DNA from 3 places in the Bordetella holmesii genome. Region 2 is predicted to be linked to each of the others. Evidence: predicted binding sites of a transcription regulator. Region 2 holds the regulator's gene; each other region holds the start of a gene.
The links. The regulator LexA, encoded in region 2, represses DNA repair genes until DNA is damaged. The targets are predictions, from matches to a motif close to ACTGTATNNNNATACAGT.
Positions count from the first base shown of each region.

Region 1: the regulator LexA is predicted to act here: its motif matches at 897-914, upstream of imuA (translesion DNA synthesis-associated protein ImuA).
Region 3: the regulator LexA is predicted to act here: its motif matches at 1,495-1,512, upstream of recA (recombinase RecA).

Region 1 is NZ_CP085973.1:1,261,098-1,263,297, forward strand. Features, by position in the region: gene LK440_RS06000 (Y-family DNA polymerase) at 1-241, opposite strand, end outside; gene imuA (translesion DNA synthesis-associated protein ImuA) at 174-881, opposite strand; gene LK440_RS06010 (methyl-accepting chemotaxis protein) at 1,110-1,919, shown strand; gene LK440_RS06015 (ISL3 family transposase) at 1,865-2,200, opposite strand, start outside.
Region 2 is NZ_CP085973.1:1,091,237-1,093,436, reverse strand. Features, by position in the region: one part of gene LK440_RS05160 (IS3 family transposase) at 1-704, shown strand, start outside; gene lexA (transcriptional repressor LexA) at 954-1,607, shown strand; gene LK440_RS05150 (ISL3 family transposase) at 1,723-2,200, shown strand, end outside.
Region 3 is NZ_CP085973.1:1,825,370-1,827,569, forward strand. Features, by position in the region: gene recX (recombination regulator RecX) at 1-245, opposite strand, end outside; gene recA (recombinase RecA) at 291-1,352, opposite strand; gene LK440_RS08730 (response regulator transcription factor) at 1,693-2,200, shown strand, end outside.

The DNA.
Region 1 (2,200 bases), 170 kb from region 2:
CTTCGTGCAGGCGGCGCGTTTCGGCCTGCGGGTCGCGCAACCGCAGATCGGCACTGGGCGCCAGGGCCAGGGCGCTGGCGCGCCGCATGCCGATTTCCATGCCTGCCTGGCATGCCGCTGGCGTGAGCGCCACGATGCGTTCCTGCTCGAGGAGGGCGCCGCAGTAACCCGGCTCAGGCCACCGGGCTTGCACACTGTCCAGAGACAGATGATGGAGATGGATGGCGATCCAGAGGCGCATGAGGAGTAAAGACTTGAGCTGCCCGGTTTGGGGTACCGTCCAGCGGCAGGAAAATCGGGGTGTCGCACACCGGACCGCGGCGCTTGAGAATCTGGATGGACAGCCCGTTGGGCGCGGGCGCCAGGGCCAGGCGCAGCGGTGCGGGCGACGCATGATGCGCGGCTTGCGCCGGGCGCAATACGAAAAACAAGGTATCGCTGGCCTGCGCGGCCAGATGCAGCCGGCGCAGGGATTCGGGGCGCACCTGCGGCAACCAGCAAAGCAAGGCCGTGCAACTGGCGTGTTTGAGGATTTGTTCGGCAGCCCATAAGGCATCGCCCGGGCGCGGCGGCGCCACCCACAGCAAGCGTTCGGGAGCGAGCCGACATTGCCGCCAGGCAGCGATATGCGGCGTGAAAGGCGGCTGCACCAGCGCGATCGCACGGGCATCGTCGCGTTCGGCGATGGCCGCAGCCAGCAGGCGCACTTCACCGCTGCCCGGATGAGGCAGCAGCAGTTCGGTCAGACAACCTATGGGCCAACCGCCCTCGGGCAGTTGCGCGGACAGTTCACTGTGGCCGGTGGGCACCACGCGTGCGCTGGCCCGGGCCAGTTGCGTGGCTCGCCAAAGTGCGGGGTGGATGTGTTCGGGCGTAGGCATGGCGAAATTTCAATGACTGTATAAATATACAGTAAATCGAATCGAATGACCCATGCTGATGCGGCACCATATTAGTGCTCCATGCATGCCCCAAAAGGGGGCGCCTGGGCAGGAAAATGGGTTGACGGCGGGGCGCCTGGAGAGGGCTGCCCCGCGGCAACCTTGGCACGCTTTCTGCTTGCTCAAGGGCTGTCCGCTGTCATTCAACCTGCCTGAGGAGCCGTCATCATGGCTTACCTTCCCGAGAAGATCGTCGAGCTTTCGCGCCGCGTGGAAAAAATCTCCAACGAAAAAATATCCAGCATCGTCGACATCAACCAGCAAGCCAAATACTTATCCCTCAATGCCCGTATCGAGGCGGCGCGCTCCGGCGAGGCGGGGCGGGGGTTTGCGGTCGTGGCCAATCAGGTGCAATTCGTCTCCGAGCAAATCACCGGCATCGCCGATGCCCTGAAACAGGAGTTGGCCGGCTCCATTGCCGACCTGATCCGTATCAGCGAACACACGTTGCAGGAGATCCGTGGCTACGAAGGCAGGCGGCTAAGCGATCTGGCTTCCAACATGATAGAAACCATGGATCGCAATCTCTACGAGCGCTCCTGCGATGTCCGCTGGTGGGCCACCGACTCATCGCTGGTGGATCTGCTCAGTTCAGGGCAGGGTGAGCGCCATGCCAGCGAGCGGTTGAGCGTGATTCTGGACAGCTATACCGTCTATCTCGATCTCTGGGTAGCCGATGCCAGTGGCCGTGTGGTGGCCAGTGGCAGGCCTGGCCGCTATCCTCAAGTCATGGGTGCCGACGTTTCGCACTCCGAATGGTTCCGGCGCGGCATGGCCACGGCCAGCGGTGGCGATTACGCGGCACTGGATATTCAGTGTGAGCGCCTGCTGGGCGATGCCCAGGTCGCCTCCTATGCCACCGCGGTCCGCGCCGGGGCGGACCGCAATGGCAAACCTCTTGGCGTGCTGGGCATTTTTTTGGTTCATCGAGGAATACCGGGGAATGCAGACCGGATCTTGAGGAAGAAGTACTCCTGATCGCGGTAGCCGTAGGCGCGGCGCTTGATGACTTTGATGGTGTTGTTGATGCCCTCGACGATGCTGGTGTTGAGCCGGTGGCGACAGCGAGACAGAATCCCGTGCAGATAGGCTTTTAGCTTGAGCGCGAAGTGAGCCAAGGCGGCGATGCCGCTGCCCTGAGCCTGTTGCAGCCAGTGATCCCATGCCTGGCGGGCGTAGCCGGGGTGTTGGTAGAACCACAGCTGTTTGAGCTCATCGCGCATCAGATAAGCGGTGAGCAAGGGCTGGTTGGCCTGGAT
Region 2 (2,200 bases):
AGATGGCAGTGGCGAAACGACGCTACGGCTATCGGAGGATCCATGTGCTCTTACGTCGCGAAGGCTGGCAAGCAAATCACAAGCGAATCTGGCGGCTGTACAGTCTGGCAGGGTTAAGCGTGCGAAAACGAAAGCGTAAGCGAATCGCGGCGACCGAGCGCGTGGTTCGCCCAGCGGCAATCGCGCCGAATCAGAGTTGGTCAATGGACTTTGTGGCCGACGGCCTAGCCTATGGCCGCCGATTCCGCTGTTTGACTATCGTCGATGACTACACTCGCGAATGCCTGGCCATCGAGGTCGATACGTCGTTGCCGGGACTGCGTGTTGCCATGGTGCTGCAACGGCTGGCGGAGATGCGTGGCCTGCCGCGATCTATTACCGTGGACAACGGGCCAGAGTTCGCCGGAAGAGCCTTGGACGCCTGGGCCTACCAAGCAGGCGTAAAGCTGTCGTTTATTCGGCCGGGTAAGCCGGTGGAGAACGCTTATATCGAAAGTTTCAACGGCAAGTTCCGCGACGAATGCCTTAACGAGCACTGGTTCTTGTCCCTGCGACAGGCTAAAAGCTTGATCGAAAACTGGCGAGTCGAGTACAACACCGATCGGCCTCACAGCGCGCTCGGATATTTAACGCCGGCGCAATTCGTGCAGGCTCATCAGAAAGAAGGTCTTTTACCCCTGGGCTCTATGTCGGTGCCGTACTAAATCTGGGGGCAGGTCAACCACACCTTGGATGTGCCAATCCTGAGTATCTGACGATGGCTTTGCGCGAATCGACCGCAAACCAGGGGCCAGCCATGACCGCGTAGCGTCCCCTGCTTGCGGTAGTCGCTAGAAACGGGAGTATCGCCCTGGCATCGCTTGCATTTTTCAGCTGTGTCCCCCAGAATCACGCTGTATATACATACAGTCCGTGGTTCACACAAGCCCCGGGCCATCATTGGGATCATTACCATGGCCACCAAACTCACGGATCGCCAGCAGGAAATTCTCGACCTGATCCGGCAAACCGTCGCCCGTACCGGCTTTCCCCCCACGCGCGCCGAGATCGCACAGGCGCTGGGCTTCCGGTCGCCCAATGCCGCTGAAGACCACCTCAAGGCGCTGGCACGCAAGGGCGCCATTGAACTGACCGCCGGTGCCTCGCGTGGCATCCGCCTCAAAGGGCCCGAGCCCAGTGCGCCCAGCCAGGCTCTGCTGCCCCACCCTGCTCTGGCGCAGTTATTGCTGCCACTCGTGGGACGCGTAGCTGCCGGCTCGCCCATCCTCGCGGCCGAACATGTCGAACGCGAGGTGGGCGTGGATCCAGGCCTGTTTGCCCAAGCCCCTGACTACCTGCTCAAAGTCCGCGGCATGAGCATGCGCGATGCAGGCATACTCGAGGGCGATCTGCTGGCGGTCAAAAAGGCGGCTGAAGCGCGCAACGGCCAAATCGTCGTGGCGCGCCTCGGCGACGATGTCACCGTCAAACGCCTGCAACGCCACGGCAGCCGTATCGAGCTGCTCCCCGAAAACCCCGAGTTCGCACCCATCGTGTTGAGCCCGGACGACGAGTTCGCACTGGAAGGCATCGCGGTGGGCTTGATTCGCACCCATAGCCTGCACTGACGCAGCCCGCACAAAAACAGCAGCCATAAAAAAGGTTCATCGCGGAATAGCGTGGAGCCGTGCTTGATTGCCGTTACGCTTGATCCTTGATTTTTCAAGGATCAAGGCCGGGATCATGCTGGACCGCAAGACGATCGAGAGGTTGGGTGGGTGGGAAGGTTATCGGGTGGAGCGGGTCGTGTGGCCTGAAGGTGAGAGCCGGACGGTCACGATTTACCTGAAGCCTTCAGCGCGAACGATGCACTGCGAGCACTGCGGCAACCGATGTCGGCAGGTGCATGAGACGACCACGCGCCGGGTGCGGGATCTGCCGCTAATGGCGCTGCGAGTGACGCTGGTAGTGCCGCGTCGGCGGGTCTGGTGCGAGCAGTGCGGTGGACCGCATCTGGAGAGGCTGAGCTGGCTGGGCCGTTACCAGCGAGTGACCGACCGGCTGGCCGAGGCGGTCAGCCAGTTGCTTGAGTCCAGCAACATTCTGGCCGTGGCGCGCTTCTTCCAACTGGGTTGGCACACGGTCAAGGCGCTGGACAAGGCCCTGCTGCGACGGGCGATCCAAGAGCCGGACTGGAGCCAGATCCACTACCTAGCGATGG
Region 3 (2,200 bases), 730 kb from region 2:
TCTTTTTGCAGGGCGTCGAGCACGGTTTCGATTTCTTCGGCACTTTCGGCATAGGCACGCAGCTTACGCGCCAGTTCGACACGAGAGTGCTCGCGGCGAGAAAGGTACGCCACCGCGCGCGCTTTCAGGCTTGGGCCATCGGGGCGCGCCCGGGGGGCTGACGTATCATCAGACGGAGCCAGCGTCTCGAATTCATTCTCGCGCTGTTGACGCTGACGCTGGCTATCGAAAGAACGCGTGATCATGAAACACCGCAAAGCGTGAGCCAGAGGGAACTCCCCCTGGCGTGCTCAATCTTCGGAGCGTTCTTCGGCGCTGGGGGCAAACTCTGCCGCCCGGCTGACGATGCCTTGATTTTCGCGAACCTTGTTTTCGATCTCGATCGCCATGGCCTTGTGCTCTTTGAGATACTCGCGCACGTTGTCCTTGCCCTGGCCGATGCGATTGCCGCTATAGCTGTACCAAGCACCAGATTTTTCAACCACGTTGGCAGCTACGCCCAGGTCGATGATCTCGCCTTCGCGCGAAATGCCGGCACCATACATGATGTCGAACTCGGCCTGCTTGAACGGTGGCGCCACCTTATTTTTGACGACTTTGACGCGAGTTTCGTTGCCGACGACTTCGTCGCCTTTTTTGATGGAGCCAATGCGACGGATATCCAGGCGCACAGAAGCATAGAACTTCAGTGCATTGCCCCCGGTGGTGGTTTCGGGGTTACCGAACATCACGCCGATCTTCATGCGGATCTGGTTGATGAAGATCACCATACAATTGGTGCGCTTGATAGTGGCGGTCAGTTTGCGCAGAGCCTGGCTCATCAGGCGCGCCTGCAGACCCGGCAAGGAGTCGCCCATCTCGCCCTCGATTTCGGCCTTGGGCACCAGAGCCGCGACCGAATCGATAACGATAAGATCCACCGAACCGGAGCGCACCAGTGCATCGGTGATCTCGAGCGCTTGCTCGCCGGTGTCCGGTTGGGAGATGAGCAGATCCGCCAGGTTGACACCCAGCTTGGAGGCGTATTGGACATCCAGCGCGTGCTCAGCATCGACGAAGGCACAAGTGCCGCCGATCTTCTGCATTTCGGCGATGACCTGCAGTGTCAGCGTGGTCTTGCCCGAGGATTCGGGGCCGTAGATTTCTACGACACGGCCCCGCGGCAGACCACCCACGCCCAATGCGATGTCGAGACCCAGCGAACCGGTGGAAACGACCTGGATGTCGTGCTCGACCTCATTGTCGCCGTAGCGCATGATCGAGCCCTTGCCAAACTGCTTTTCGATCTGGGAGAGCGCTGCGGCCAGGGCCTTGGCTTTTTCCGATGCGGCCTTGCTGGTTTTGTCGTCCATGGAGAGTCCTATATGTGTGGCCGGGCAGGAGCCGGCCAGACGGGTCGAGCGGGTCTATCGTGCCAATCGTTGCGGGCCGGCCCCCGAAGGGCCACCCCGCTGGATCAATTGGGTGCGAACGCGGATTATGGCATCGGAGTATACTGTATAAACAAACAGTATGCGTAAGTTTTCCACGTAATCCCTGAGTGGCAAGGGCTGCGGCCTGTGACAGAATGGCTCGCAACACGGAAGGCACACTACCCGCAAAGCGCTGGCAAGCCCGGCGTCGCAGGGGCCACCGCCCCCCCCCCTTCGAAACAGCCTGCCGGCGCACGCCGGCCAACTACCGCCGTACCGCATGCGCATCCTGATTGCCGAAGACGACAGCATCCTGGCCGATGGCCTGTCGCGTTCCCTGCGCCACAATGGCTACGCAGTGGATGCCGTGCGTGACGGGCTCGCCGCCGACTCGGCGCTGGCGGCCCAACCCTTCGATCTGCTCATCCTCGATCTCGGTCTGCCTCAGCTGACTGGCCTTGAAGTGCTGCGCCGCCTGCGGGCGCGCAATTCGGTGCTACCGGTGTTGATCCTGACGGCGGCCGACAGCGTCGAACAACGCGTCAAAGGCCTGGACCTGGGTGCGGATGACTACATGGCAAAGCCTTTCGCACTCTCGGAACTCGAAGCGCGCGTGCGCGCCCTCACCCGCCGCGGCGCGGGCGGCGGCGCCACCGTCATCCGTCATGGACGACTTGTCTTTGATCAGACCGGTCGGGTGGCGACGGTGGACGAGCACACTCTCGATCTTTCGGCTCGCGAGGTCAGCCTGCTGGAAATTCTGCTGGCCCGCAGCGGCCGTATGGTGA